DNA from 3 places in the Rhodococcus sp. B7740 genome. Region 2 is predicted to be linked to each of the others. Evidence: riboswitches for the same ligand, from Rfam matches in the RefSeq annotation. Region 2 holds a riboswitch; each other region holds the start of a gene.
What was found. Region 2 has a riboswitch for S-adenosylmethionine ahead of NY08_RS20890 (aminotransferase class V-fold PLP-dependent enzyme). Riboswitches for the same ligand answer to the same signal wherever they lie in the genome.
Positions count from the first base shown of each region.

Region 1 (10,369 bases), 130 kb from region 2:
GAATTCGAGAGTCATCAGAACGGGTTCTGCGTGCGGCCCACCAGGTCTGCGACGGAATCGAGAACTTTGGTCGGCCGGTACGGGTACTGCTCGACGGACTGGACCGTCGAGATCCCGGTGAGGACCAGGATGGTCTGCAGTCCGGCTTCCAGGCCCGAGAGCACGTCGGTGTCCATCCGGTCGCCGATCATCAGCGTGTTCTCGGAATGTCCGCCGATCGCGCGCAGGGCCGACCGCATCATCAATGCGTTGGGCTTGCCGACGTAGTACGGCTCCTTACCGGTGGCCTTGGTGATCAGCGCGGCCACCGAACCGGTGGCGGGCAGTGACCCCTCACGGGACGGGCCGGTGGCATCGGGGTTGGTTGCGATGAAGCGCGAACCCCTCTCGACGAGACGAATGGCGGTGGTGATGGCCTCGAACGAGTACGTCCGGGTCTCGCCGAGCACCACGTAATCGGGGCTGGAGTCGGTGAGGGTGTAGCCGATGTCGTGCAGGGCGGTGGTCAGACCCGACTCGCCGACGACGTAGGCGCTACCACCGGGCCGCTGATTGCCCAGGAACGTCGCGGTGGCGAGGGCGGAGGTCCAGATCGACTTCTCCGGAATGTCCAGACCGGTGAATGCGAGACGCGCGCGCAGGTCACGGGGGGTGCGAATCGAATTGTTGGTCAGCACGATGAACGGGATCTCGTTGGCCTGCAGCTCGGCGAGGAACGTGTCGGCACCGGGGATCAGGTGATCCTCGTGGACGAGCACGCCGTCCATATCCATCAGGTACGTCCACTGCTGAGGCTTCTCGGTTTCGCTCACCCATCCATTGTGAACTACGGCGGTCGCACCGAAGGCGCGACTACGGTACTAACTCGCCTGCAGTTCCTCCGCACGCCGGGAGTTGGCTCGGTGCTGTTGTCGCTCCCGGGCTGTCGTTCCGCCCCAGACTCCGAACGGTTCGTTGGCGGCCAGTGCGAATCGTCGGCACTCGTCGATGACCCCGCAGCCCGCGCACACCTGCTTCGCGCGGTCCTCCCGTGCGCGGCGAGCCGAGCGGCCTTCGCCGGACGGGGAGAAGAAGATCTCCGAGTCCTGGCCGCGGCACAGTGCGTCGACCTGCCAATCCCAGGATTCGGTGGTGGAGGAGATTCTGCGTTCGATCATGGCGATTGCGGTGTTCTTCGACGTGGCAGAGTTGTTCGGCATCGTGGCGACCCATTCCTTTCGTCGACGCTGCGCGAGACCCGGCCCGCACAGAACGATTCGCTACCGAAAAGGCTCGCCGGGTCGATGGTGCGACGCAATGATTGAAATCAGGCTGATTCGAGGGGCTGCAGTCGGTGCGTTGTCGACGGCTGCGGAGTGTTTGCAGCATCGCCGGGCCGTGGGGATTCGTGGCAAGGTGCAGATATGACTCGGCCGCTCAGGTTCTCCGCATTCGTCATGAACACCACCTCTCATATCGTGCACGGTGCGTGGCGCAAGCCGGAAGCGGAGCAGTCCGACTTCTCCTCGTTGGATCATTGGGTGTCGTTGGCGAAACAACTCGAGCGAGGCAAGTTCGATTTCGTGTTCTTTGCCGATGTCGTGGGGCTGTACGACGACCATCGAGGTTCGTGGGAGAAGTTCGTCGAGTCCGGTTTGCAGATTCCCAGCAACGATCCCACCGTGATCGCGTCGGCGATCGCTTACGCGACAGAGCATCTCGGGATCGCCTTGACCTCGTCGATTCTGCAGGAGCATCCGTTCAACTTCGCGCGGAAGATGTCCACGCTCGATCACGCGTCCAACGGCCGTATCGCCTGGAACATCGTGACGAGCCTGTCACCCAACGCTTGGCGCAACTTCGGCTACGGAGATCTGGCTCTGCACGAGGATCGATACGCCTGGGCGGACGAGTACGTCGACGTCGTGTACAAGCTGTGGGAGGGGTCGTGGGACGACGGAGCTCTGTTGCAGGACAAAGCATCCGGTCGACACGGTGATTTCTCGAAGGTGCACAAGATCGATCACGTCGGTGCGCGCTACAGCGTCGAGGGCCCGCATCTCGTGGCTCCGTCTCCGCAGCGGACACCACTGTTGTTCCAGGCCGGATCGTCGCCGACGGGCCGACGCTTCGCTGCGCGCAACGCCGAGGCCCAGTTCATCGCCTCTCCCACACCCGAGGCCGCGCGCTCGCTCATCGCCGACACGCGCCGTCTGGTCGTCGAGGCAGGGAGGTCCCCCGGAGACCTCGAATTCTTCCAGGGTCTGTCGTTCGTCATCGGTAGTACCGAGAGCGAAGCTCGACGCAGAGAAGCGGAGTTGGACGAATACGTCGACGACGAGGCGATGATCGCGCACGCTGCGGGTGGGATCGGCATAGATCTGGGCTCCTACGATCTGGACACTCCGATCGGTCAGGTGCAGGGACAAGGCTCGCAGAGCACGTTGGCGTGGCTCCGCGAGGCGATCACCGATCGAGAACCCACCGTTCGGGATCTGGCGCACATGCGGACTCGGAGCGGGCGGGTAGTGGGAACGCCGGAGTCCATCGCCGATCGTCTCGAACAGTGGCGCGACGCCGGCGTCGACGGGATCAACGTCATCAACTCGACGATCCCGGGCAGCTACCTGGAATTCATCGAACATCTGATGCCGGTTCTTCGGCAACGCGGGCTGGCGCAACGGGAGTACGGCCGGGGCACCGTCCGAGCCAAACTCACCGGCCGGGACAGACTGCCCGCGTCGCATCCGGCTGCCCGATACCGGGGTGCCTTCAGCTGATGCCAGGCCGATAGCCGAGTTCATCGTGATAGCACCCAAGGCAGTGACCCTGTTGTTGGCAGCCGCATAGACCCCCGTTGTACGACCGGAGTTTGCGTTCAGTCCGCACTGTTGGCGTTGTGCTCCAGGGCTGCAGCGACCCAGAACTCCAGTGCTGCTTCGATCGTCAGCGATGCAGCGTCGATGGTGATCCACCCTTGGCCCATCGACCGGTCTCGACCCATCACGGCGTGGTGTGCTCCCTCCCGCTGGAGATATTCGGGTTCGCGCACACCGTCGACACGAACCAGCAGCGCACGGCTGCCTGTGCCGACACACACCACCATCTTGTCTCGTACCAGGAAAGCCAGACCACCGAACATCTTCTGCTCGCGCAGATTCGCTTCATCGGCGAGAGTGGCGCGGACGCGGTCTGCGAGTAGCTCGTCGTACGGCATGTGCTGCCTCCCCGGTGGTCGCTGCACTCATCGAAGACCCGTTCCGCATCGGACGCAACCGCGAATCACCCCGTGTGTGGACTGCTGTGTCGGTAGCAGGTTGTGCAGAAGCAGAGCGGTGTCCTCGAGGCAGTGCTGTGCCCTGAGACTGGTTCGGATCGTCAGGCGGGTTGTCGTGGTTCTTCGTCGCCTGCATCGTCGTGCTGGTCGGGTGGGTAGAGGACTTCCTCGGGGTGGTGGGCGTGATTGATCAGGCCTCGGCGTTTGGGATCCATTCCGGCGGGTGGGTGCCACAGGGTGCGGCCCGGGTACCGGTGTCCTGCTCCGGTTTTGGTGGTGGCCCACTTGCCGGGTCCGGTACCGACGAGTGCGTGGTGCATGTCGCAGCCGAAGGTGAGGGAGTCGATGTCGGTGAGGCCGCCGGTGTTCCAGTCGGTGAGGTGGTGGGCTTGGCACCAGGTTGCGGGGCGGGTGCAGGAGGGGAAGCTGCAGCCACGGTCGCGGGCGATGAGCACGATGCGTTGGTCGGCGGAGGCGATGCGTTTGGATCGGCCGAGGTACAGGGCTCGGCCGTGGTCGTCGAAGATGGTCAGGTAGTGGTGGGCATGGGAGGCCATGCGGATGGCGTCGCGGATCGACACCCGTGATCCGGTGGCGGTCATGGCGTAGCCGCAGCCGGCTTCGAGGTCTTTGAGGGTCATGGTGACGATGGCGGTGACGGGTAGGCCTCGGTGGGTGCCGAGTGTCCCGGAAGCCAGGGTGTGCCGGAGCGCGAGTTTGAGGGCGTCGTGTTGGCGTTCGCGTTGGGTGCGGATATCCCGCGCGGCGGCAGCGTCGCGTGCTGCGGTGTCCGGTGCGGTGTCCGGTGCGTCGTCGGTGTCGGATCCGACGGCGTCGTCGGGATTGGTTGCGAGGTCCGGGTCGGTTGTGTCGCCGGGCTCAGCAGTGTCCTGTGGTTCTGTGGTGTCGTCGTGCCCTGTGCCGCAACCACAGTCGAGGCCGTCACCGCACCGGCCATCACCGTCGCAGGGATCGTCGCCGTCGAATGAACCGTCGTTCCACAGTCCCGCATCGCTCCACAGTCCCTGATCGCTCGTCGAACGGTCGTCCGGCTCCGGTGGCGGTGGGGTGTCGGTATCGCAGACGCCACTCGGTGTGGGCGAATCCGGTTCGGCTGCTGCAGGATCGGGACGCGCACCGTCACTCGTGCTGTCCTTGCCGCCGGTCTCGTCGTGGATGATCGATGTGGGGTCGGCGGGGTTGTTGACGCCCGGTTTCGCGGCTTTGGAGAACAAGGCTTCGAGGTAGGCCCGTAGTTCGGGGTCGACGCAGAATTTTCCTTCCGACATTCCGTCGGCACCCTGCTCACCGAGGTAGAAGAACGCATCCCTGCGTTTCGGTGGTTTCGGTGGCTTCCCGTCTTCGTCTTCGTCCTCGTCTTCGTCGTGGTCGCCGTCGGGGTTGAGGATCGAATCCAGGTGCGCCACCAACGGTGCGAAGTCGTCGGGTCGCCTGGTCGAGGCGTAGCCCGCCAGTTGTTCGTCGGCGAGCTCGCGCGTCTGCGGGTCGACGTCTCGGGGCAGGTGGCGGAAGAATTCGCGGATCATCTGCACATGCTTGGCGTCGAGCAGCCCCGCCCGCAACGCAGCAGCAGTGTGCGGCAGCAACGGCGGCAGGACTTCCCCGGAGAGGGCGGTGCGATCACCCAACTCGGCAGCCAGACGCACCCGAGCACCGGCTGCTCGCGGGGTGATCCGCAGCATCCACGCCACCGACGACGGCACCGATCCCGGATACACATCGAGGCCGTGCTGAGAGATCAGCTCATTGAGCCAGGTGTACGAGTGCGCCGTCAGAGACCTGGTCGCCGTTTCCATCCGCTGAACCACCGCGCGCCGGTCCGCGTTCGACCACGACACCGACGCCTGCCCGGCCAACTCCGCGACCGCGGACTCGACCCGGTCGACCAACACAGACAAGTCGGGATCGGACACCTCAGGGGCGGGCGGCACCGTCTCGATGCCGTCCACCCCTGATCCGCCGTCCCCCGAAAGCATGCACAGAATCTATCGCGACCCACCGACACACTTTCGAACACACGTTCTCCGCATGGGCACGCTGCGAGACGGTCGAACCGAGCAGAATCGCCAACCTGGAATCGGTATGTGGCGCATAACAGATGGATCGATAGTGTGACGTTGTCGATTCTGCGTAACGCCGAGTCGCGCCAGCGCTGGTCAGGGCGTTCAATAACGGTCAAGGCCGACTTAACGACCACAGCAGCGGCGCTGGTTTCGGTGACGATCGTGCTGCGTGTCAGTAACTCCGCCACTCGTGTGTCGAGCCGGTGTCCGTCAGCTGCGTGTGACCCAATGGGGATGATCGAGATGAACGACGCGTTTCGCTTTTTCGCTTCGTGCAGTTCGCCGAGAGAATTGGTCACCCGACTCCAATTCGGCACGACGGAATTGTGGTCCGAGGACTTCGACCTCCCCACCCGTTGGCGGTATATGGCCGACTTGATCGACTCCGATAGAGGGCTGCTCGCCGAATTGGACGGCGCAGTGTCCATACCGGTCGTCGAGACCCTCACTGCGACGGCGGAACTGTGCAGACAATCGGCTACCGAGCGTGTGTTCGCATCCGACTGGATGCTGCTGCGGCGTGCGTTGGCGTGGCTCGAACGCACAGGTTCCGAAGTCGACCACGCGCTACTTGCTGTGGCCGACGAGTTGACGCTGATCGGGCTGGATGCTGCGGAGCAGGATTTCTCGGTCGCAACTTGGCTGTGTGTGGATGTATTGGATCGGTTCGCCGCGGCCGACGAAACAATCGGCTATTGGGTGCGACGCGTGTGCGATCACGAATCGAACAGGTCAGAGCAACACATCGATTCGGAACCTATCGGCAGCGAAGACGCTGAATTGACCGTTGCCGTCTGACTGTTGGGGTGATTCCGGCCGCCGTCCATTCCGAGTCCCACGTCGTGCGCAATTCCTACCCCGGTTGGCAACTGCGCCGACCCTCTCGTAGTATCTGAAACGTAGGACCATCCAGAGCGACCGAGAGACCTGGCTCTATGACGTCGCAGCAACCCCCCGCTCGTCGGGTGAGGGTGCTACCGCCGGGACCGATGGAGGAATTTACGTGAACACCCGAGTCGCCTCAGGTTTCGTCGACGGTTGCCGCCGTCTCCATGTGGATCTGTGCCGTCTGAACGGTTCGACCTGTCTTAGCTGACATTTCGGCACCGTACTTTTCGACACCACACCTCACCTCACCATCTGCACGACCTCCTTCCTGGGCACACGTGGCTCGGACGCGGGAGTTCGTGTGCGATCGACCAGATACCGGAGACACCCACGTGTCCACTCGCCCTGTTCTTTTGGTGGCCGGAGTAATCGCCGCCACCGCCACACTGCTCGCCGGGTGCGCTGGTAGCGCCACCACCTCGAATGCCGATGCCGGCCCCGCCCAGCCGGGCGGCACGCTGCGCTACGGCCTGTCCGGGGCCCCGACCTGCTCCGACCCCGCGCAGTCCGGCACCAATCAGACGATCTATGTCACCCGACAGGTGGTCGACTCACTCACCGATCAAGATCCGGAGACCGGCGAGATCGAACCGTGGTTGGCCGAGAGCTGGGAAGTGAGTCCCGACGCGAGGTCGTTCACCTTCCAGCTGAAAGACGGAGTGACGTTCAGCGACGGCACCCCGCTCGACGCCACCGCCGTCAAGGACAATTTCGATGCCATCACCGCAACCCTCGGTGCCGCCAAGGCGCCACTGGCCGCCAGCTACCTGACCGGATATCAGGGTGCCACGGTCGTCGATCCGCTCACGGTCCGCATCGAGTTCTCGGCACCCAATGCGCAGTTCCTCCAGGCGAGTTCGACACCTCAGCTGGGAATCCAGTCCACTGCGACGTCGGCGCAGTCGGCCGAGTCGCGGTGCTTGGGTACCAACATCGGATCGGGACCGTTCACCTACGCGGACTACCAGCAGGACCGCTCCGTCACCTTGGCCAAGCGAACCGGATACAACTGGGGCTCTGCGGTATTCGGCCACGAGGGCGAGGCGTACCTGGACCGCATCGAATTCACCATCGTGCCCGAGTCGGGTGTACGTACCGGCAGTTTGTCCTCCGACCAGCTCGACGCGGTCAGTGACGCGCTGCCGCAGGACGCGCCGCAGATCGAGGCGGTCGGTGGCCGGATCCTCACGACATCCAACCCCGGCGTTCCGTTCGGCATTCAGCCCAACGTCACTCGCGGTGCGCTGCAGGACCCCGCCGTCCGGACGGCTCTGGTGCCGGCGATCAATCGTCAGGAACTCGTCGACACGGTCCTCGGACCGGACTTCCGAACGGCCACAAGCACATTGGCCAGTGCTACCCCGGGCTACGTCGAACTCGCAGATGTCACCTACGATCCCGAGAAGTCGAAGTCGCTCCTCGACGCCGCGGGCTGGGTTCCCGGTGCTGACGGAATACGCGAAAACGACGGACAGAAGCTGAGTTTCAAGGTCATGTATTCGGCCGTGTTCGCCGGCAACCAGGCGATCCTGGAGTTGACCCAGCAGCAGTTGCGCGCGGTCGGCGTCGACCTACAGCTCGAGCTGGTGTCCACGTCGGAGGCGACGGCGCGGCAAGGCACCAAGGACTACGACTCCACGTACTACAACAGCACCCGCGCCGACGGCGACATTCTGCGCACTTCGTTCGCAGTCGACGGCCGCAACCTCAATGCGCGCGGCCCGATTCCGGATCTGGATGCATCGTTGACGGAGCAGCTCTCGGCCACGGACGTTGCAGCGCGCAACGAGATTCTCGCAACCGCGCAGGAACAGATCCTCGACAACGGATTGTGGATCCCCACGATCGAGCTCTCGCAGGCCGTCGGCGCGGCTTCGGCGGTGCAGGATCTGAAGTTCGAGGCCTCGGCCCGCCTGCAGTTCTTCGACACCTGGCTGAGCGGGCAGTAGCGCCGTGATCCGCTACATCGGGCAGCGAGTACTGCAGGCACTTGCGGTGCTGTGGGCCGCCTTCACCATCTCGTTCATCGTTCTCTTCCTCCTTCCCTCGGACCCGGTCAGTCTTGCCGTCGACTCGGCCGGATCGGGCACGCCGGCGGACGCTGCGGCCATCGCCGAACTGCAGGCTCGCTACGGCCTGGATCAGCCGGTGCTGGTGCAGTATTGGCATTCACTGGTCGGGTCCGTGCAGGGCGACTTCGGATTGTCCATTGCCACCGGCCAACCGGTGACGACGGCCATCCTCGACGCGGTGCCCAGCACACTCGGTCTGGCGGCCACTGCCCTGGTGCTGGCGGTCGTGTTCGGATCCGCGGTGGCCTACACCGCCACGTACACCCAGATCGCATGGCTGAAGAACCTGTTGCTCGCCCTCCCACCGCTCGGGGTGGCCGTGCCGACGTTCTGGGTAGGACTGCTGCTGCTGCAACTGTTCTCGTTCCGACTTCGCTGGTTCCCCGCATTCGGTGACGCAGGCGCAGCGTCGTTGGTGCTACCTGCCGTGACGCTCGCTCTACCGACCGGCGCTGTGATCGCCCAGGTTCTGGCCACCAGCATGGCCACCACGTGGAAGCAGCCGTTCGTCGATGTGGCTCGTGCCAAGGGGGTCTCACGCCTGCGGGTGCAAACTCGACACGTTCTGCGACTGTCCTCGATCCCCGCCTTCACGATTGCCGGGGTCCTGGTCGGCACCCTGCTGGCCGGATCGGTAGTGGTCGAGACGGTCTTCTCGCGTGCAGGAGTGGGACGTCTGACCCAGACGTCGGTGCTGGCGCAGGACATTCCGGTGGTGCAGGGCATCGTCGTTCTCACTTCGCTGGTCTTCGTCCTGGTCAATCTCGCAGTCGACCTGCTCTATCCGCTGATCGATCCGCGCATCGTGCGCGAATACCGGCCCGCGCAGGCCAGTGCAGAACCGGAGAAAGCTCATGTCTGACATCCTGATTCGTGAACCTGCCGTCCATTCGACGAGTCCCGAGGCAAGCGAAGCAGCACCGGTACCCACGCGGCGACGAGGTCTGCGAGACGTGGTGAAACACATCTGGCTCGGTGCCTCCGTGATCGTGCTGTTGTCGGCTCTCGGGTTCGCGCTGTTCCCGTCCGTGTTCGCCAGCGGCGACCCGCTGGTCGGCACGCCGGCCGACAAGCTCCAGGCACCCAGCGCGTCGCACTGGTTCGGCACCGACAACATCGGCCGTGACGTCTTCACCCGAGTGGTCCACGGTTCCGGACTGTCGCTGACGGCAACGCTGTTGGCGGTCGGTATCGCACTGGTGGTCGGCTCGATCATCGGTCTGGTCTCGGGCGCCGTCGGCGGAATCGTGGACGCGGTGCTGATGCGAATCGTCGATGTCCTGCTGTCGATTCCGACGTTGTTGCTTTCGTTGGCGCTGGTGACCGCACTGGGCTTCGGCACCGTGAACGTCGCTATCGCCGTCGGAGTCACGCTGATAGCCAACTTCGCCCGAGTGATGCGCTCGGAGGTACTGCGGGTGCGCAGATCGCTGTACGTCGAAGCGGCGTACGCCTCGGGTGTGCGGTGGTTCGATGTCTTCCGCAGGCACATCCTCAGAAACTCGTACGGCCCTGTGATCGCTCTCGCTGCAGTCGAATTCGGTATGGCGGTTCTCGCGGTATCGGCGCTCAGCTTCCTCGGTTTCGGTGCTGCTCCGCCCACCCCGGAGTGGGGATCGCTGATTTCCGAGGGCCGCAACTTCCTGGCCACCGCATGGTGGATGACCACATTGCCGGGATTGGTGATCGTGGCTGTCGTCGTGTCCGCGCACCGCCTCGGGCATGCACTCGAGAGGCGATCGCGATGAGCCCCATTCTCGAAGTAGAGAATCTGCACGTCAATTACGGTGAGACGACCGCCGTCTCCGGCATCGGGTTCACCGTCGACCGCGGTGAAGTGGTGGCCGTGGTCGGTGAATCGGGCTCCGGAAAGTCGACGACTGCGCACGCCCTCATCGGCCTGCTCTCGGGTTCCGGACGCATCGTGGGCGGATCGGTGACGTTCGACGGGCAAAGGCTCGATACGGCGTCGGACAAGACGCTGAACCGGTTGCGCGGCCGCCACATCGGGCTCGTCCCGCAGGATCCGACCACTTCGCTGAACCCGGTTGTTCGCGTCGGCGACCAGG
Region 1 is NZ_CP010797.1:4,620,081-4,630,449, forward strand. Features, by position in the region: gene NY08_RS21535 (isochorismate synthase) at 1-15, opposite strand, end outside; gene NY08_RS21540 (HAD-IIA family hydrolase) at 15-773, opposite strand; gene NY08_RS21545 (WhiB family transcriptional regulator) at 861-1,199, opposite strand; gene NY08_RS21555 (LLM class flavin-dependent oxidoreductase) at 1,404-2,759, shown strand; gene NY08_RS21560 (TfoX/Sxy family protein) at 2,858-3,196, opposite strand; gene NY08_RS25320 (HNH endonuclease signature motif containing protein) at 3,358-5,253, opposite strand; gene NY08_RS21575 (hypothetical protein) at 5,389-6,138, shown strand; SAM riboswitch class I at 6,243-6,336, shown strand; gene NY08_RS21580 (ABC transporter substrate-binding protein) at 6,561-8,177, shown strand; gene NY08_RS21585 (ABC transporter permease) at 8,182-9,162, shown strand; gene NY08_RS21590 (ABC transporter permease) at 9,155-10,048, shown strand; gene NY08_RS21595 (dipeptide ABC transporter ATP-binding protein) at 10,045-10,369, shown strand, end outside.
Region 1: linked by a shared signal. The riboswitch ahead of NY08_RS21580 (ABC transporter substrate-binding protein) and the one ahead of NY08_RS20890 (aminotransferase class V-fold PLP-dependent enzyme) in region 2 are both predicted to bind S-adenosylmethionine.

Region 2 (10,369 bases):
GCGCCGCAAGGCGGTCCATGCGCTGTACGAGTGCTGCTGCTCGGTGGCGTGGGCGTCCAGGGTGGCCGACGGCCGCAGGTACCGCTCACGGGCTGACCTGTTCGCCGTAGCCGACGCGGAACTGACCGAACTCTCGGACGGGGATGTGGATTCGCTCGCCGCGACGCTGCCGGAGCCGAGCAAGGTGTGCGCGGCCATGGACACCGACACTCGCGGTGCACTGGGAACTGCGGCCAGGGCGTACGAGGACCGGTTCGGTTACCCGTACGCGTCCAGCCGGTTGTTCGAGCCCGAGGGCTTCGAGCCGCGAGACATCCTGGTCGATCTGGGCCATCGCCTCGACAACGACGATCAGACCGAGCGCAAGATCATGCGCGACGAGCTGGCGAAGATCAACCACACCAGATTGGATCGCTTGCTGGGGCCCGAAGGCGGTTGGCCCCAGTACTGAGCTCGGTCGGGGATCAGCCGAACAAACCGACGACGCGACCGATCAGTCCACCGGCGATCAGGATCGCCAGCAATGCCACGACGCAGATGACGACGATGGGCATCACCCGGCTGCGCTGCGGCGGCTCGTGATTCGGACCGCCGATTCCGGTTTCGGCGAGCGGGGTGTCTCCTGGCGTGACGCCGCCTCCCGCTTCGAGTCCTGTGGTGACGTCGGGGTCTGGATTCTGGGCATTCATCTTCTGCGGTTACCCGGTGCGGTCTCGCTCAATCGAGATGTGTCCTGGCTATCGCTCCCGCGAACAGTTCCGACACCGCGTCGGCGATGACTCCCTCGTCGATCTCCTCCGGATCCACCGAATGTTCGACGGCCAATCCGGAGATCAATGCCGCCAGTGACGTCGCGAGGCGTCGCGCATCGAAGTTCTTGCCGACTCCCCACCGCCCTGCGTGCTCGGCGATGAGGCGTTCGAGCTCCCCGCGCAGCGCGCGACGGTCGGTGCGGTAGCGCTCGGCGACGGCAGGGTCGCGTCCGGCGAGGATGCCGAATTCGACGGTCAGCAGGGGCCACCGGGGTTCGGCCACCACCCAGGACGCTATTTCGCCGCCGCCCGCTCCTGCCGCTGCACCGGAGTCCAGATCGGATACGTGGGCCAGTACGCGGGCGGCGAGGTCGAGGGAACGGCGGGCGAGCAGTTCGGCGAACAGCGCTTGCTTGGACTCGAAATTGGAGTAGACGGCTCCCTTGGTGAAGCCGGCTCTGTCGGCGATATCGGTGAGTTTCGCTGCGGCATAGCCACGTTCGGTGAATTCGTCGGCTGCCGCGGCGAGCAGTCGGTCCCGAACGTCGGTGCGTTGGGGTCGTCGCCGATCCTGTGTCGGCCCCCACTTTTCTTGCTCCTCCGCATTCACGATACCTAGAGTATTGAATACCTCGGGTATCGACAAGATTCAGGAGTCACCCATGCGCAAGATGTCACTGCTCGCTGCCGCGGTGCTGGTACTTCAGCTCGGCTTCATCCTCAGCTACGTCTCGGCCTTCCATCAGCCGACGCCGCACGCGATCCCCATCGCGGTGGTGACCGAGCCCGGCCTCCCCGAGGGACTGGACCAACAGACCGCCGACCGCCTCGACGCCATCGACGGCACCCCGCTCGCGGCACGCACCGCAGCCGATACCGCAGAGGTCCGTTCACTGCTCCGCGACCGCGACATTCTCGGGGCGTACGTCCTCGGTGCCGACGGAACGGACACCCTCATCACCGCGAGCGCGGCAGGCAGTTCCGTGGCCACCGCCCTCGAATCGATCTTCACCGAGGTCGAGGCCTCGCAGGGTCGCCAGTTCGTGGTCCGCGACGAGATTCCGGTGGGAGTACACGACAACCGGGGGCTGTCCGGCTTCTACCTCTCGGTCGGCTGGGTCGTCGGCGGCTACCTGCTGGCGGCAGCATTCGGACTGCTGATCGGGGCACCACAGTCGCGTCGCGAAACCTTTTCGCACGTCGGAATTCTCGCTGCCTACGCCGTCACCTCGGGCGCACTCGGCGCCTTTCTCACCACCCATGTCCTGGAAACGTTTGCCGGCCATTGGTTTCCGCTCGCGCTACTGGGCACCGCCGTGGTCTTCGCCACCGGCCTGTTCACCATGGGCCTGCGCGCACTGATCGGGGTCGCCGCGGTTCCGGCCGCGATCGTACTGTTCGTGATTCTCGGAAACCCAAGCGCGGGAGGCGCTTTCGGGGCAGACGTCCTGCCCTCGCTCTACGCTTCCATCGGTCGGTGGATCACCCCGGGCATCGGCACCGAGGGCGTGCGCAGCATCGTGTACTTCTCCGGCACCGGACTGGGGCAACCCGCACTCGCACTTGCTCTGTACATCGTGATCGGCACGCTGCTGATGGGCGCGGCAGCACTGCGTCGCCGGTCCGCACACAACCCGGTGGCCGCACGCGCGACCAGTAAAGTGTGATCCCATGACCGCCAACTTCCCCTTGCCACTGCCCGATCTCGCCGTCCGCACACTCGGAGGCGCAGTCGTGTGGGCGAACGACGAGACGTTCGCGGAGAAGGAGAATCTCGTCCGGCCCGGAAAAGCCGACTACTCGACGGCGACGTTCGGACACAAGGGCCAGATCTACGACGGGTGGGAGACACGACGCCGACGCGAGGCCGGCTACGACGAGGCCATCGTTCGTCTCGGAGCGCCGGGTGTCGTCTCGGCGGTCGTCGTCGACACCGCGTGGTTCACCGGAAACTATCCGCCGGAGATCTCGATCGAGGCCGCCGAGGTCGACGGCTTTCCGTCACCGGAGGAGCTTCACACCCAGACGGAGTGGACCACGATCGTCCCGCGCAGCTCGGTCGACGGCGACAGCGAGAACAGGTTCACCGTCGCCTCCGATGCTCGGTGGACGCACGTGAAGCTGTCGATCTATCCCGATGGCGGAGTGGCGCGGTTGCGGGTGCTCGGCCGCGGCAAGCCCGACCCGAAATTTCTCGCTGCCGGGCCGGTGGACCTGGCTGCACTCGAGAACGGCGCGTACGTCTCGGCATGCTCGAACATGTTCTACAGCTCGCCCAACAACCTGCTCTTCCCCGGACCCCCACGGTCGATGGGTGAAGGCTGGGAGACCTCGCGTCGACGCAACGAGGCGAACGACTGGGTTCAGGTGCAGCTCGCCGGCACCGGGCTCATCTCTCTGGCCGAACTCGACACCACCTGCTTCCTCGGAAACGCGCCCGGTGCGGCGTCTCTGCGTGGCCGGCTCGGCGACGGCGAGTGGATCGAACTGTTGCCACGTACGACGCTGCAGCCCGACACCCGGCATCGCTTCGTGCTCACCCACGACACCCCGGTCTCCGAGGTGCGCATGGACATCTTCCCCGACGGCGGGATGGCGCGATTGAGACTGTTCGGTGATCTCGCGGGAGTGGAGCCTGCAGGAACGACCCAGTAGGGCGGGAGTGGAGCCTGCAGGAACGACCCAGTAGGGCGGGAGTGGAGCCTGCGGGAACGACCCAGTAGGGCGGGAGTGGAGCCTGCGGAACGACCGGATAAGCAAGCATCTGCGTAAACGGTCGCGGGGCAATAGGGTTGGCACATGACCCGGCTACTTCATCCGAATGCAGCCCATGTTGCCGACACTCTGATCTCTCGCGGCCATCACGGTGTGGTGGTCAACAGCCCTGAGGGCACGCACACCGCCGCCGATGCTGCCGCGGCGCTGGGCGTCGAAGTGGGTGCGATCGTGAAGTCGATGGTGTTTCTGCTCGACGACGAGCCGGTACTGCTACTGGTTTCCGGTGCCCACAACGTTCATCTCGAGCACACCGGTGAGCGTCTGGGCGGGACGTTGATGCGCGCGCCCCTGGACACGGCCAAGCACGCAACCGGGCAGCCGATCGGGGGCATCGCACCGGTCGGCCACCCCACCAATCTGGACACGTTCGTCGACCAGGATCTGGCCTGGTACGCCGAGGTGTGGGCGGCCGCCGGTCACACCAACACGATCTTTCGGTCCACGTTCACCGAGTTGGTGCGCATCACCGCGGGTCTGGCGATCGACGTCACCTGACCCTGCCCCGCTGTCGGGGCTCAGGACGCGAGTGTCGGGGCGATCGGTGCGCCGAGGACCGAGTCGACGACGTCGATGTCGAGTCGGGTGCCGCGCGATTCGAGCAGCGGCAACACTGCGTTGTTGATCAGTACCGACTGGCGAGCGACATCGCCTGGCACCGTCAACGTCACGCCGTCGGCCACATCGGCCGCGGTGACATCGGAGATCAAACTGGCCAGGCCCGCCGGTGTTCCGACGTAGCGGATGGACGCCGGGCTGGTCGGCGCGTCCAGTGCGGCGAATTCCCGACGTGCAGTCCGCGCATCGGTTGCGATGTGGACCTCGAGGTCGAGAAACACTGCTGCGCTGACGGCAGATTCGCCGCGCTCGATTGCCTCGGCCCGCACCCGGGCCCGGTGTTGCTGGGATTCGCGCAGGTCGGAGGCCTGGATCCGGACTACGTCACCGTCCGACGGCAGGGTCAGTTCGGTCCAACCTGCAGAGAATTCGACGGCGACACGGGTGAAGTTGTGCGACATGAGTGGTGGTCCTGTTTCTGGAAGTCGGTGAACGCATTCGGTCGGAGCGGAGCCGAACTCGAACACGACCCGGACGCAGTGCGGCACAGATCCACGTATCTGTTGCTCCAGTGACGGTTGCCCGTCCACACGACACTCACGGTCATGACGCCATGCTAACGGCCTGCGGGGCTGCATGGGGATCCAACCCCGGCGGCCCCGTCGGCCAGCTCGGGGAAGGGTCGCGGGTCGGGTACGGGGTTCCACCAGCCGGCATCCTCCGCGTAGTGCCAGTTCGGTCCCGACTCGACCAGGGCGGCGAGAGCGTCGACGAGTCGGTCCACATCGGCCGACGAGCTGCCGAGGCCGATGCTGGCTCGAACCGCTCCGGCCGCGTGCCCCAGCCGGCTCAGCAGGGGGTGTGCGCAGAACTTGCCGTCGCGCACGCCGATTCCGTGTTCGGCGGACAGGTACGCGGCCACCTCACCGGGATCGCGTCCGGCAACGGTGAAGGTGACGATGCCGACACTGTCGGGCGCGTCGGCCCAGACCCGGAGCTGCTCGACGCCGTCCAGATCCGTCAGGCCGCGCCGCAGTCGGGACGACAATTCCTGCTCGTGCGCCTGCAGCTCGGCACCGTCGAATCCGGCGATGGCCTCGCAGGCCGCGGCGAGAGCGGCGACCCCGAGCACGTTGGGCGTGCCCGCCTCGTGCCGCTGCGGTGCCGGGGCCCAGTCGGTGTTGTCGATGCTCACGCTGCGCACCGCGCCGCCGCCGGCCAGGTGCGGCTCACCGGCGTCGAGCCAATCACGTGTGCCCACAAGCACTCCCGCGCCGAACGGGGCGTAGAGCTTGTGGCCGGAGAACGCGAGGTAGTCCACGCCGAGTGCGGCGATGTCGACCCGCCGATGCGGAACCAGCTGGGCACCGTCCACCGCGATGCGTGCGCCGTGCCGATGCGCCAGTGCTGCGAGTTCCGCGATGGGAAGTACCTCACCGGTGACGTTCGATGCGCCCGTGATCGCCAGTAGTGCAGCAGGTTTCGCGGCGAGCTCCACGTCGAGCCGCGTGATGGTCTCGGCGAGGGTCGACGCCGCCACCACCACTCGTCGATCGCGCCACGGGAGCAGGTTCGCGTGGTGTTCGATGTCGAGTACCACGGTATCGCCCGGCACGCAGGCGGCCAGCAGGTTCAGCGAGTCGGTGGTGTTCCGTGTGAACACCACCACCGAATCACTGTGCGCACCAACGAAATCAGCGACCGTCACCCGAGCCTTCTCGTACGCCGCCGTCGAGACCCGTGAGGCGTAGCCGGCACCCCGATGCACGCTCGAGTAGAACGGCAGCAGTTCGGCGATCCGATCGGTCACCGCGTCCAGGGCCGGCGCGCTGGCGGCGTAATCGAAGTTCGCGTAAGTGCATGTGCCGCCGTGGACCAGCGGCACCTGTAGATCCGTGCCCGAAACAGGGGCAAAAGGAGCACAGGGGCGGGAGAGTACAGATGTCATGACAGATCAAGCCCTCACGTTCGAGGGACCCGCAACCGAAGGACGTGGTGAACGAGTCCGCGCTTGCCGCGCCGGTTTTCCGGCATCAGCCTGGTCGTCACCCGGAGCACCCCACCGCGGAGGAGGGTTGCCGACCAGCTAGCCGGGGCTTGATGCTGGTACTCGTGACCGTGGGAGAGACACTCGCAAACTCGCTGCCGTTTTGTCAAGCCGGGACTCGCCCCTGCGCCGCAGTAGGATTCCCGCGGTGGGAAGGCGCGCTCGTTCACCTGCTGGCAAACAGAACGTGAGATAACCAACGGCGCTGCTGCTCGCCAGCACCACAGAATCACTTGCCAACGCAGAGTTACTTGCAACGAACGAGAAGGACGCCCGGTTGTCTGTGCATCGAGAGAACGATCTGCCGGGTTCGAGCGCGGACACAGCACCTGCCCCGGCGGCGTTTCTTCGCTCGCCGCAGGCTCCACCCGCCCGGACGCTCATCGACATCCTCCGCGACACGGCACATCGTTTCCCCGACGCCCCCGCGATCGACGACGGTGCCGTGTCGGTCAGTTACTCCGAGTTGTTGGACGATATCGCCGAGGGCGCTCAGTGGCTCGCCAACGCCGGTGTCAGGCGCGGCGATCGCGTCGGAATCCGCATGCCGTCGGGTTCGTTCTCCCTCTACGTCGCGATCCTGTCGATCCTCGCGGTCGGTGCTGCCTACGTGCCGGTGGACGCGGACGACCCCGAGGAGAGGGCCGAGTTGGTCTTCGGCGAGGCGCAGGTGACGGCCATCGTCACCGCGGGCGGAATCGCCGCCGGTACTGCCCCCAAGCAGGACGTTCCTCAGCACGACCTCACCGAACACAATGCCGGACCGCCCACCCCGCAGGACGACGCGTGGGTCATCTTCACCTCGGGTTCGACGGGCACTCCCAAGGGCGTTGCCGTCAGTCATCGCAACGCAGCGGCGTTCGTCGACGCCGAGGCCCGCATGTTCCTGCAGAAGGATCCGCTCGGTCCGGGCGACCGAGTGCTGGCCGGATTGTCGGTGGCGTTCGACGCGTCGTGCGAGGAGATGTGGCTGGCGTGGCGGCACGGCGCGTGTCTGGTTCCCGCGCCCAGGTCTCTGGTGCGGTCCGGCTTCGACCTCGGCCCGTGGCTCGTCTCCCGCGACATCAGTGTCGTCTCGACGGTCCCGACGCTGGCGTCGCTGTGGCCCGCGGTGGCTCTGGAAGCGGTGCGGCTGCTCATCTTCGGCGGCGAAGCCTGCCCGCCGGAGTTGGCCGAGCGCCTCGCCGTCGAGGGCCGTGAGGTCTGGAACACCTACGGCCCCACCGAGGCGACGGTCGTCGCCTGTGCGGCGATCATGGACGGCAAGGGTCCGGTCCGGATCGGGCTCCCCCTCGACGGCTGGGACCTCGCTGTCGTCGACGGCTCCGGCACCCCGGTGCAGGTCGGCGAAGTCGGCGAGCTGGTCATCGGGGGCGTCGGACTCGCTCGGTATCTCGACCCGGCCAAGGACGCCGAGAAGTACGCGCCCATGCCGTCCCTCGGGTGGGAACGGGCGTATCGCAGCGGCGATCTGGTCAAGCTGGAGCTCGAAGGTCTGTTGTTCCAGGGTCGCGCCGACGACCAGGTCAAGCTCGGCGGTCGACGCATCGAGCTCGGCGAGATAGACAATGCGCTGCAAGCACTTCCGGGCGTCGGCGGTGCGGCGGCCGCCATCCGCAAGACGGCTGCCGGTAACTCGGTGCTCGTCGGGTATCTCGCGAGCACCAACCCCGATTTCGATCTCGAAGCCGCTCGCGAGTTGCTCGCCGAACAGTTGCCTGCGGCGCTGGTTCCGCGCCTGGCGTTGGTCGACGAGATGCCAACGCGTACCTCGGGCAAGGTCGACCGCAATGCCCTGCCGTGGCCCCTGCCCGGCATGGCGGGTGCCTCCTCGCTCGGCGGCACGGCGGGGTGGGTGGCCGAACTGTGGACCAACATCCTCGGCGCGCAGATCGCGGACGAGAACGCCGATTTTTTCGCCAACGGTGGCGGTTCGCTGTCGGCCGCGCAATTGGTGACGGCGCTGCGCGAGCGGTTCCCCGAGATCACCGTCGCGCAGCTCTACGACCACCCGCGGCTGGGTTCGCTGGCGCAGTATCTCGACGACCTGAAGCCGGTCGTCGAGGCCGTTCCCCGTGAAGTCGCCCCGACCTCGCGCACCGCGCAATGGGCGCAGATCGCTGCAACCGTTCCGTTGACCACCCTGACCGGATTGCAGTGGGTCACCTGGCTCGGACTGCTGTTCAACGTCATGTCCTGGTTCGGCGACGTGCCCTGGGCTCCGACGCTGTCCTGGTGGTGGGTGCTCCTGGCATTCGTCCTGTTCATCACCCCGGTCGGCCGCATGGCGATCTCGGTGATCGGATCGCGCATCCTGTTGGCCGGGCTGAAACCGGGCGCGTACGAGCGCGGCGGGAGTATGCACATCAGGCTTTGGGCCGCAACGAGATTGACCGATGCCAGTGGTGCGTCGAACCTGTCGGGCGCACCGTGGATGGTCTACTACGCGCGCGCTCTCGGTGCCAAGATCGGCAAGGGCGTCGACCTGCACACCCTGCCGCCGGTCACCGGCTTGCTCGAGTTGGGTGACGGCTGCTCCATCGAGCCCGAGGTCGATCTGTCCGGTCACTGGATCGACGGCGATCTCGTCTACATCGGCGGCATCGAGATCGGTGCCGGTGCCACCGTCGGTGCCCGCTCGACGCTGCTGCCCGGCACCAAGGTCGGCAAGAACGCGGTCGTCACGGCAGGCTCCGCCGTCGTCGGACGCGTGAAGGCCGGCCAGATGTGGTCCGGTTCGCCGGCTCAGAAGGTCGGCAAGGCCGATCATCCGTGGCCCGCGGAAGCTCCACCACGCGCAACCCATTGGGTCTTCGCCTACGGCGTCGCATCTCTGTTCCTGTCCGGCATGGCTTTGTTCTCGATCGGCGTCAGCCTGGTGCTGATGGGCTGGTGGATTCACACCGCCGACTCCGTGCTCGACGCCTTCGAGCGTGGTCTGGTGATGTTGCCCGTGGCGACGCTGGTGTCGTTGGCGGTGTTCGCGCTGATCACCGTCGTTGCGGTGCGGGTGCTCAGCATCGGCCTCGTCGGCGGCTACCACCCGGTGCGCAGCCGCATCGGTTGGCAGGTGTGGGCCACCGAGCGCCTGATGGACTCGGCGCGCACGTTCCTGTTCCCGCTCTACGCGTCGCTGTTGACGCCCCATTGGCTCCGGCTGCTCGGCGCGAAGATCGGCAAGGACGTCGAGGCGTCGACGGTGCTGATGATCCCCAAGTTCACCACGGTCGCGGACGGCGCATTCCTCGCCGACGACACCATGGTCGCCAGTTACGAACTCGGCGGCGGCTGGATGCATCTGGGCGATGCGAAGGTGGGCAAGCGAGCGTTCCTCGGCAATTCCGGCATGACCGGTCCCGGCCGAACCGTCCCGAAGAACGGTCTGGTCGCCGTGCTGTCCGCCACTCCGGACAAGGCGAAGTCCGGCTCGTCGTGGCTCGGCAGCCCGCCGGTGCGACTGCGTCGAGCCGCCGGTAGCGCGGACTCGTCACGCACGTTCGATCCGGCACGCAAGCTGAAGGTCGCCCGCTCGCTCGTCGAGACGTGTCGGTTGATTCCCGTCGTCGTGACGTTCGGCATCGGACTCGGAGTGTTGTTCGGGCTGACCGCCGTCGCCGACGCCGTCGGATATTGGTTGGCGGCACTGGTCAGTGGCCTCGTGCTTCTCGTCGCCGGTTTCGTGGCCGCTGCGGTGTCGGCGTTGGCGAAGTGGCTGTGGGTGGGCCGGATCGGCAAGACCGATCATCCGTTGTGGAGTTCGTTCGTCTGGCGGAACGAGGTGGCCGACACCTTCGTCGAGACCGTCGCCGCGCCGTGGTTCGCGCGCGCGGCCGAGGGCACAGCGGTGTTGAACATGTGGTTGCGATGGCTCGGTGCCGATATCGGCCGCGGAGTCTGGTGCGAGACGTACTGGCTTCCCGAGGCCGATCTGGTGACATTGGCCGACGGTGCGACCGTCAACCGAGGGTGCGTTGTGCAGACGCACCTGTTCCATGATCGGATCATGTCCATGGACACGGTCGATCTCGGTAGAGGCGCAACACTGGGACCACACTGTGTCGCGCTGCCTGCATCGGGAATCGGTGACGGCGCGACGGTGGGGCCTGCCTCCCTGGTGATGCGCGGTGATACGGTTCCCGCGCATACTCGTTGGCAGGGCAATCCGATCGCGCCCTGGGCCAAGGGGGATCCCTTCCCGCGCATCCGCGACGACCGAAACGAGGGGTGATCTTTCGTG
Region 2 is NZ_CP010797.1:4,490,492-4,500,860, reverse strand. Features, by position in the region: gene NY08_RS20925 (2-oxo-4-hydroxy-4-carboxy-5-ureidoimidazoline decarboxylase) at 1-451, shown strand, start outside; gene NY08_RS20920 (DUF6480 family protein) at 465-689, opposite strand; gene NY08_RS20915 (TetR/AcrR family transcriptional regulator) at 718-1,362, opposite strand; gene NY08_RS20910 (membrane protein) at 1,415-2,419, shown strand; gene alc (allantoicase) at 2,424-3,407, shown strand; gene NY08_RS20900 (YbaK/EbsC family protein) at 3,552-4,025, shown strand; gene NY08_RS20895 (hypothetical protein) at 4,046-4,546, opposite strand; gene NY08_RS20890 (aminotransferase class V-fold PLP-dependent enzyme) at 4,702-6,033, opposite strand; SAM riboswitch class IV at 6,088-6,203, opposite strand; gene NY08_RS20885 (Pls/PosA family non-ribosomal peptide synthetase) at 6,416-10,360, shown strand; gene NY08_RS20880 (M1 family metallopeptidase) at 10,367-10,369, shown strand, end outside.

Region 3 (10,369 bases), 2.6 Mb from region 2:
AGTGGCCGCTCGCACCGCACAGGGTGCGCTTCCCACGGTTGCCGAATTCGCGGCGGCTGTGGTGGACGCTTCCATCATGCCGATCGAGAAGTCCGGTCACACCGTGTATGTCGGCGGAGCCGATTACCTCGAGCAGTGACTGCCGGGTAATCGGCTCCGTTCGACCGGTTCGAAATCGTGCCTCTGCGGTGTCAGCTACCGAGAACGCAGAACTGACCGCTCGTGAGGTTCAGTGCCAGCGACAGAGGGCCGACGCAATCGACGCCCTGAGCCTCGGACGTGGCACCGGATCCCCACCCGGCGACTGCGAGGGTCGTCTGCCCGGCATCGGCCCACGAGTGCGCGATTCCGCCACCGAGTGCCAGTGCGTAGGCAGTGCCCGCATTCTTGCTCGCTCCGAGGGCGACGCCGTATCCGTTGGCGTACGTGGTCGTCGCGCCGGGGCCGTCGTTGACGCTGACTGCGGTGCCACTGTCGGCAGCACCTGCGGTGGCCCGTCCGGTGCCGTTCGAGGTCGCTCCGCAGCTCGCGGTGTCGTCGACCTGGATGTCGTTGGCCGAAGGCGGAGACACGCAGTTGACGGGGGCTGCCGACGCAGTGGCCGTGCCCGACAGGGCGGCGACCGTCAATCCCGAGCCCAGGGCGAATATTGCTGCGGTGCGGGCAATTCGACTGGAGAACCGACTGGATGTGCGCGCGGAGGAGGAGGTAGGGGAAGCGAGACGGGGCAGGGAAACAGAGAACAACAGAAAGCTCCTTCACGAGCGAAACGGGTCGGTGCGGCACACGGTACCCCGCCCCGCCAGTCCATGGCAGCAAGCAGGCGCAGTTTGTGTAACGGTGCCGCAGGCATCCGGTGACGGATCGCCGTAGAAGTCCGGTTTCGCGCACCCCGGCTGCCGCGGTTGGGACCGTCCAAGGCATGTTCGGGTCGCTATCGTGTTCGGTGTCGGATGCGGCGAATTCTGTTCCATCACTTGATATTTCAGTGCATCGAACAGGTTTCTTGCTCGTGCCCGAGGTGGCTGGGGGCTCCGAGCGGCAGCAATCCTGGGTGCCGGGCGAACGAAAGAAAATCGTTACCGGGCAGCTGCCGATTGTCTCCGACGATTTGTCGACGCTCACAATGAGTTTCACCGCCGATGCCGAAGGCAGCCGTTCGCCTCCGTCGGAGAGTTCTACGTAGTGGCGCGGGTCGTGCACCGGCATCCCGACAACCGCATCCGGGTCGGCAACACGGTCGGTCGGCCGCGAGTACGGCGTCGCGGGCCGTCCCGGTCAGCGCGCGTTCCGACGCAGTCCCGTCAGACGCTGCCTTCGTACCCGTGCTGGCGCCATGCCTCGTACATCGTCACTGCTGCCGCGTTCGCCAGATTCAACGATCGGCGGCCCGGAACCATCGGAATACGGAGCCGATCGGTCACGTGTGGGTCGTCCAGGACGTCGTCGGGCAATCCTGTGGGTTCCGGTCCGAACAGGAGGACGTCGCCGGGTTCGTACGCGACATCCGCGTAGGACCGGGAAGCGTGCGCGGTGTAGGCGAACACGCGAGTCGGTGCGAGCGCCGACCAGGCCGAGGGCAGGTCCGCGTGCACCGTCACCGAGGCCAGATCGTGGTAGTCCAAGCCTGCCCGCTTGAGTTTCGGCTCGGACATGTCGAAGCCGAGCGGGCCCACCAGATGCAGTTCGCAGCCGGTCCCGGCGACCAGGCGTATTGCGTTGCCGGTGTTCTGTGGAATGCGGGGCTCGAAGAACATGAGTCGAAACACCCGGTTCACTCTGCCATCACGAGCCCGGGAAGTATGGGGCAGGTGGACGACGAACAGACGATCGGTGAGGATTTTTCCGACACGCGGCTCGACGGGCAGGAGTGGACCGGTAGGCAGTTCGTTCGATGTACCTTTCGTGACGCGGACATGAGCGGCGTCCGAACCGACTCGGTGGTGTTCTCCGAATGCGACTTCACCGGTACCGACCTGACCGAATCGGTTCATACGAACTCTGCATTTCGATCGTGCACTTTCACTCGGACCAATCTGCAGCACAGCACTTTTCGCCATTCGACCATGATGGGCTCCGTGTTCGTCGACAGTCGCATGCGTCCAGCGACCTACGACGAAGTCGACTTCACCCTCGCATCGCTGGGCAACGCGGACCTTCGCGGCCTCGATCTGACGGGGTGCCGGATGCGGGAAGCGAACCTCGTGTCCGCAGACTTCCGGAAGGCAACCGTGCGCTCGGTCGATTTCTCGGGTGCCCGGGCAATCGATGCGAAGTTCGACGAGGCGGATCTTCGTGGAGCCGTTGCCGACGCATCTCTGTGGGTGAGCGCGAGCGTGCGCAACGCGAAGATCGAACTGATGCAGGCGGTGGCCTATGCGGCAGCTCATGGGCTCGTCGTCGAGGGTTGACGGTGGTGATCGGACCGGTGCGCCGCTGCTGACGCCGAACCTGGAACAATGACCGGGTGACTGCAACGATTCTCGATGGCAAAGCGACCCGTGACGAGATATTCGTCGATCTCACCGCCCGCGTGGCAACGCTGCGTGAGAAGGGCATCACCCCAGGTCTGGCGACCGTGCTGGTGGGCGATGATCCGGGTTCGGCCGCGTACGTCCGGGGCAAGCACAACGACTGCGCCAAGGTCGGCATCACCTCGATTCGTCGCGATCTGCCCGCGGACATCACCCAGGCAGATCTCGAAGCCGTCATCGACGAACTCAATGCCAACCCCGAATGCACCGGCTACATCGTCCAGCTGCCCTTGCCGAAGCATCTCGACGAGAACGCTGCGCTCGAGCGAATCGATCCGGACAAGGACGCCGACGGTCTGCACCCGATCAATCTCGGACGGCTGGTACTGGGCAAGGATGCCGCACTGCCGTGTACACCTCGCGGGATCGTGCACCTGCTGCGCCGCTACGACGTTGCTCTCGACGGTGCGCACGCGGTGGTCATCGGCCGCGGAGTGACGGTGGGGCGACCCATCGGCCTGTTGCTCACGAGGCGTTCCGAGAACGCAACAGTGACGTTGTGCCACACCGGAACTCGTGATCTGGCCGCCGAGGTCTCACGCGCGGACATCGTCATCGCTGCTGCCGGAGTGCCCGGGTTGATCACTGCGGACATGGTCAAGGCGGGTGCTGCGGTGCTCGACGTCGGGGTCACCCGCACCGAGGACGGACTGCGCGGCGACGTCGCAGGCGATGTCGCAGAGGTGGCCGGATTCCTGTCGCCCAACCCCGGCGGCGTCGGCCCGCTGACCCGGGCCTTCCTGCTCACAAATGTCGTCGAGCGCGCCGAGCGCCTCGCTGCCGAGAGCTGAGCGAACCGGACGTGAACCATCCAGAGGATGCGCGGCGGGAGCTCGACACAGGATTTCGCGCTGCAGTCACGCGCAATCTACCGATCGTCGCAGTCTCGGTCGTCGTCCTCGCCGCGCTGATTCTGGTGCTGGCCGATCGCTGGCGGCGCGGCGCATTCATCTTCGGATGCGCCGCACTGCTGGCGGCTGTCCTGCGGCTGTGCCTGCCCGAAACACGAGTCGGCACACTGCAAGTGCGCAGTCGTGTGTTCGATGTGCTGGCGCTGGGCTGCGTCGGCGGAGCGATCGTCTTTCTGTCGCTGTCGATCGATCCGCTGGGGACCGACTGACCTTGTCCGGCGGTGTCAGCGCCGTCCGAGGCGGGCCAGCTCCATCGTCTCGGCGAGCAGCTTCGCCACCGAATCGGCCTCGGTGAGGAAGCCGTCGTGTCCGTCGCGAGACTGGATCACTTCGAGTCCGCGGCACTGCGGGAGCTCGCGAGCGATCTCCTTCTGCAGGCGAAGCGGATACAGGCGATCGGAGTCGACTCCGCCGACGATCGTCGGAACCGGCGTGGACGCAAGAGCTTCGGCTACTCCGCCGCGGCCACGGCCCACATCGTGACGGTTCATTGCCTCACTGAGCAGTACGTACGTCGCCGCGTCGAACCGGTTGACGAGTTTGGCAGCCTGATGCTCCAGGTAGCTCTGTGCGGAGTATCTGCCGCCGGCCCACGGGTCTTCGTCGTTCTGCGGTGTGTTCCCGAACCTGTTGTCGAGTTCGCTCTCGGTCCGGTACGTCAGGTGCGCGATGCGTCGCGCGATGCCGAGTCCGGCGGTCGGCGAGGTGCCGGTGTCGTGGTAGTTGCCGCCGAGCCATCCTGGATCGGCCTTGATCGCGGCGATCTGTGTCGTCTGGGTACCGATCTGGTCGGCAGTTGCCCTGGCGCCGACTGCCAGGACCAAGGCGGCCGCCACTCGGTCGGGATGGCCAACGATCCATTCGAGGGTGCGCATCCCGCCCATCGAGCCGCCGACGACGGCTGCGAACCGCTCGATTCCCAGTACGTCGGCCACGGCCGCCTCGGCAGCGACCTGATCACGGATGGAGATGTCCGGGAAGCGAGATCCGTACGGCATGCCGTCGGGAGAAATGCTGCTCGGGCCCGTGGTCCCGCCGCAGCCGCCGAGCACGTTCGTCGCCACGACGCACCACTCGTCGGTGTCGATGGGGCAGCCGGGACCGACCATTCCGTTCCACCAACCGGGCAGAGCGTGATCGGCATCCGGCGGACCGGATACATGCGAGTCCCCGGTCAGGGCGTGCTCGACGAGCACGACGTTGCTGCGGTCGGTGGCGAGTTCGCCCCAGCGTTGCACCGCAACGGTGACCTGGGGGATTCGAGCGCCGTTCTCGAGATCGAGACCACCGATGTCGATGGTTCCCAACCGCCCGTCCGGAGACGGAAGTACCGCCTCCGGACGAACGCCTGTGTCGCAGCTGTGGCTCAAGATGCCGCCGCGCTGAATCCGACCTCGAGGTCGGCGATGATGTCGTCGATTCCCTCGATGCCCACGGCGAGACGCACCAGGCCGGGGGTGACACCCGACGCCAGCTGCTCTTCCGGAGTCAGCTGGGAATGGGTGGTGGAAGCGGGATGGATGACGAGTGAGCGCACGTCACCGATGTTAGCGACGTGGCTGTGGAGAGTGAGTGCGTTGACGAACTTCTTGCCCGCGTCAACGCCTCCCTTCAGCTCGAACGCGATGATCGCGCCCTGCCCCTTCGGCAACAACTCCTGCCCGCGCTGGTACCACGGCGAGGATTCGAGTCCGGCGTAGTTGATCGAGACGACGTCGTCGCGACCGGCGAGGAAGGCGGCAACCTTCTGTGCGTTCGCCACGTGCCGCTCGATCCGAAGGCTCAACGTTTCCAGGCCCTGGCTGATGAGGAAGGCGTTGAACGGAGAGACCGCAGCACCGATGTCGCGCAACAGTTGAACGCGTGCCTTCAGCGCGAATGCGGGCGCACCGAGATCGGCGAACACGACGCCGTGGTAGCTCGGATCCGCGGTGGTGAAGTTGGGATGACGGCCCTGCGTCCAATCGAACGTCCCGCCGTCCACGATGACGCCCGCGATCGCGGTTCCGTGGCCGCCGAGATACTTCGTCGCGGAGTGCACCACGATGTCGGCCCCGTGCTTCAACGGCTGCAGCAGGTACGGCGTCGCCACCGTGTTGTCCACGATCAGCGGGATGCCGTTCTCGTGGGCCACGGCCGAGATCCCCGGGATGTCGAGAATGTCGTTCTTCGGGTTCGAGATCGACTCGCCGTAGAACGCCTTGGTCGACGGAGTGATCGCGGCACGCCACTGCTCGAGATCGTCGGGATCGTCGACGAACGAGACGGTGATGCCCAGCTTGGGGAGCGTGTAGTGGAACAGGTTGTACGTGCCGCCGTAGAGCCGCGGGCTCGACACGATGTGGTCGCCTGCCTCCGCGAGATTGAGGATCGCGAACGTCTCGGCGGCTTGACCCGATGCGAGCAACAACGCCGCGACTCCACCTTCGAGGGCGGCGATGCGCTGCTCGACGACATCCTGCGTCGGGTTGATGATGCGGGTGTAGATGTTGCCGGGTTCTGCCAGGCCGAACAGGGCAGCTGCGTGATCGGTGTTGTCGAACGTGTACGAGGTGGTCTGGTAGATCGGCAACGCACGAGCCTTGGTGGTGCCGTCCGGGGTCTGGCCCGAGTGAATCTGCTTGGTCTCGAAGCTCCAGTCGGCGGCAGGATCGGTGAACGGATCCTCGGTGGGGGCTCCGGTGGCGTCGACGACGTCGGGGGTGGAATCGGTCATGGCTGGTGATACTCCGTTTTCTTTGGACGAGTCCGTCTAAGACGATTCGAATATCGAATGAAGCTCGAGAAGTCGAGCGCTACGGGGCGTATCGGTACAGCAACACATGAGAGAACCTCCTGACAGGCTTCGGACCCTGGGGGCCGAAGGTTCAGTGGGTCCGCTTCCTGCGGACCCGCGCTTGTCGATACGGCACTCGCATACCGGATCGGCCTGGTCGTTCACCCGGGGCACCCCACCGCGGTTGGAGGGTTGCCGGCCAGCAAGCCGGGGCTCGATGCTGGCACTCATGACCTGGCGAATATCCTAGCGGGTGACGGCACATCACCGGAACAAGGGCTCTGCCGGAACTCGAGCAGATGCTCGGGTGAGGACTATCACCGCTCGTAGACGCGAAAACGGGACACCTTCGGGAAGACAATTGACCGGAGCTACGTTCCTGCTTCGGTCGGCCTTCTTTCACAGGCTCGACTCCAGGACGCTTCCTCTGCCCCCGATCTCCACACGAAGGTTGTATTGCTGTGACTGTCACCGATTCCGCTCTTGCCCGAGTCAGCGCTGCGCGCGGCAAGGTGTCGAGTGGCCTGAGTGTCAGTCACCGACCGCACTCCACCCGCCGCAAGCTCGCGATGCTGGCTCTGTCCATCGGCGGCTTCGGAATCGGCACCACGGAGTTCGCGTCGATGGGTCTGTTGCCGGACATCGCGACGACGATGGGGATCTCCGAGCCCTCGGCCGGCCACATGATCTCCGCGTACGCGCTCGGTGTGGTCGTCGGTGCCCCGACCATCGCAGCCCTGGCTGCCCGCGTTCCGCGCCGGATGTTGCTGTTGGCGCTGATGGTGGCCTTCACCCTCGGAAACCTCGGCACCGTGTTCGCGCCGAGCTTCGACGAGCTGGTGGCCTCGCGATTCGTTGCGGGTCTGCCGCACGGTGCGTACTTCGGTGTTGCGGCTCTGGTGGCTGCCCACCTCGCCGAACCCGGCAAACGAGCCAAGGCCGTGGCGATGGTGATGATGGGACTCTCGGTCGCCAACGTCGTCGGCGTACCGGTGGCGACCTGGATCGGGCAGGCGCTGGGATGGCGCAGTGCGTTCACTCTCGTGGCCGTCATCGGTGCCCTCACCGTCGCCGCGCTCGTTCTGTGGATGCCGCGACTCGACGCGATGCCGACCACCAGCCCCATCACCGAGCTCGGCGCACTGCGCCGCAGCCAGGTGTGGATGACCCTGTTCGTGGGCATCGTCGGATTCGGCGGCATGTTCGCGGTGTACACCTACATCGCGTCGACGCTGACCGATGTCGCCGGTCTGGCCCGCGCACTCGTCCCGGTCGCCCTGATGATCTACGGCCTGGGAATGGTCGCCGGAAACTACGCGGGCGGATGGCTCGCCGACCGTTACCAGCTCAAGGGCACCTTCGTCGGCCTGGCCGCCACTGCCGTGTTCCTTGCGGTGTTCGTCGTGGCCGCACACAACCCGATCACCGCGCTACTGCTGGTGTTCCTCATCGGTGCGTCCGGCTCCTCGGTGGTACCCGGTCTGCAGACGAGATTGATGGACGTGGCCGAGGACGCCCAGACGCTCGCCGCATCGCTCAACCATGCCGCGTTCAACCTGGCCAACGCCATCGGAGCGGCAGTCGGTGGTGCCGTGATCGCCGCCGGATTCGGCTACACGGCACCCGCCGCTGTCGGCTCGGGCCTGGCGGTGGCCGGTCTCGGTGTTCTGGCCACCGCCATGTGGATGGACAAGCGTTCGGCTGCGTAGAGTCGCGCCGGATCAGCCGGTGATGGTCGCGGCAGTTCCCCCGAGAGCTTCGGTCAGTGCCGGGGTGAGCTTGTCGATCACGTACGGCAGGCTGAGCACGCTGGTGAAGTAGATCGCTCCTGCCGTCACACCGTCGGTGAACACGAGGTTGCCGTCCTTCACCGGCTCGAGTGCGTTGTACACCGCTTCCTTCTCCAACTGTGCGCGGTCGCCGGGCTCCTCGGTTCCCCAGATCAACACGTCGGCCGCGTTCAGAACCGACAGGTTCTCCAGCGGGATGCTCGCCTGCGCACTGCCGTCGGCAGGCACGTACGCGTCGATGTCATCCGGGATGACGAAGCCCAGTTTCGTCAGGAAGTCCGTGCTCAACCCGTCCTGGTACGCGATCGCCTTGCCCTCGTAGAACGCGTTCTGGAGGAAGATCGCCTTCTTGCGGGCGAATTCGGGGTGCGCGCCCGCAGCGTCGACGAACTTCTGGTTCACGCCCTCGATCAATGCGTCGATCTCGGACTTCTTTCCGAGTGCACGGCCGATCTTCTCGGCCTGGATTTCCCAGGGTTCGAAGTAGGCAGTCGATGCGTCGGACTGTGCGAGCGTCGGCGCGATGTCGCTGAGCATGCTGTAGCTCTCCGCCGTGAGACCCGCGTTGGTGGCGATGATCAGATCGGGCTCGAGTGCGGCGATCTTCTCCGTCTCGAATCCGTCGTCGTTCGAGAGCACCTCGGGCTGTGCGTCGCCCAACGCTGCCTGGGCCCACGGCCAGGTGGCGTACGGCTGGTTGCCGTACCACTCGGTGACCCCGACGGGTATCACGCCGAGTGCCAGGACCGTGTCCTGCTCGGTGTACCCGGCCACCACGACGCGAGTGGGCTCGTCCGGGACGACGGTCTCACCGAACGCGTGCTCGATCGTCACCGGGAACGCCGCCGAAACGGACGCGCCACCGGCCGTCGGCGGTGCCTCGTCGGCGGAACTCGAGCACGCAGTCAGCATTCCCGCGGTGGTCAGCGCAATCGCGCACACCGCCCAGGTTCGGTGAAGAGGTCGGATGAGCATCGAGACGCCTTTCGTAAGGGTTGGCTAACGCCGGGAAGGGTAGCCGAACCTAATTTCAGCGCGCCACTGAGTCCGCCTGGCCCTGCGACGAGAAACGAGCTGCTCGAACCTTCACCGAACCTCCACATTTCCCGACGGGCTCCTCCACGTGCGCCCTCTAGGGTCGATTCTCATGAGCCGCACAGTTCTCGTCGTCGACGACGAGCCCACGATCTCCGAGGCCGTTGCCGCCCGGCTGCGCGGCGAAGGGTACGAGGTCGTCACGGCCGCCGACGGCCCGTCCGCCGTCGACGCGTGCGCCCGGATCGATCCCGACGTGGTGGTGCTCGATCTGATGCTGCCCGGGTTCGACGGGCTCGAAGTGTGCCGCCGGATTCAGGCGTCCCGCCCGGTGCCGGTGTTGATGTTGACGGCCAAGTCCGACGAGACGGACATGCTCGTCGGCCTGGGCGTCGGCGCGGACGACTACCTGGGCAAGCCGTTCAGTATGCGCGAGCTGGTCGCTCGCGTACACGCCCTGGTTCGGCGTGCCGAGCGTGCGGTGGCCGTCGAACCACAGGCAGTTCGAATCGGTGACGTGCAGATCGACCACCGGGAACGGCGGGTTACCGATCCCTCCGGCGACATCCATTTGACCAGAACGGAATTCGACATCCTCGCCTATCTGGCCGCGCGGCCGCGCACCGCCGTCTCGCGTGAAACCCTGCTGTCGGAACTGTGGGGCTGGGACGATTCGGCCAGTAGCAGGACGGTCGATTCTCACGTCAAAGCGTTGCGGCGCAAACTCGGTGGCGATCTCATTCGCACCGTGCACGGCGTGGGCTACGCCGTGGAGTCTCCGCGATGACTCGAATGCTGCCGCGACCGTTGGATCCGTTGCGGTCGTTCAAGCTCAAGGTCTCGCTCGTCGTGGGCACGGTGTTGGTCCTCGCGAGCGTCGTCTTCTGGATCGGGGCGGGTTGGCAGTTTCGCTACACCCTCCTCGCCGCGCTCGTCGTGTCCTTGGCCGCAACCCAATTCGTCGCCCACGGGATGACGTCACCACTGCGCGAGATGACTTCGGCCGCCAAAGCGATGGCGCGAGGCGACTATTCGACGCGAGTGCGGGCGACATCCAGGGACGAGGTGGGGGAGTTGGCCACGGCGTTCAACACCATGTCGAGTGATCTGGAAGCAGCCGAGAAGTACCGCCGCGAACTCATCGGCAATGTCTCGCACGAGTTGAAGACGCCCATCGCTGCGCTGCGTGCCGTGCTCGAGAACATGGTCGACGGGGTGACCGAGCCGAATCCCGCGACGCTGGCGGTGGCGCTGCGCCAAACCGAGAGACTCGGAGATCTGGTCAGCGAACTGCTCGACCTGTCGCGGGTGGAGGGCGGTGTG
Region 3 is NZ_CP010797.1:1,866,822-1,877,190, reverse strand. Features, by position in the region: gene NY08_RS08670 (SDR family oxidoreductase) at 1-139, shown strand, start outside; gene NY08_RS08665 (DUF6764 family protein) at 192-746, opposite strand; gene NY08_RS08660 (tRNA (cytidine(34)-2'-O)-methyltransferase) at 1,305-1,769, opposite strand; gene NY08_RS08655 (pentapeptide repeat-containing protein) at 1,803-2,411, shown strand; gene NY08_RS08650 (bifunctional methylenetetrahydrofolate dehydrogenase/methenyltetrahydrofolate cyclohydrolase) at 2,468-3,325, shown strand; gene NY08_RS08645 (DUF3017 domain-containing protein) at 3,337-3,654, shown strand; gene metX (homoserine O-acetyltransferase MetX) at 3,670-4,818, opposite strand; gene NY08_RS08635 (bifunctional o-acetylhomoserine/o-acetylserine sulfhydrylase) at 4,812-6,161, opposite strand; SAM riboswitch class IV at 6,334-6,456, opposite strand; gene NY08_RS08630 (MFS transporter) at 6,791-7,930, shown strand; gene NY08_RS08625 (ABC transporter substrate-binding protein) at 7,943-8,986, opposite strand; gene NY08_RS08620 (response regulator transcription factor) at 9,159-9,833, shown strand; gene NY08_RS08615 (HAMP domain-containing sensor histidine kinase) at 9,830-10,369, shown strand, end outside.
Region 3: linked by a shared signal. The riboswitch ahead of NY08_RS08635 (bifunctional o-acetylhomoserine/o-acetylserine sulfhydrylase) and the one ahead of NY08_RS20890 (aminotransferase class V-fold PLP-dependent enzyme) in region 2 are both predicted to bind S-adenosylmethionine.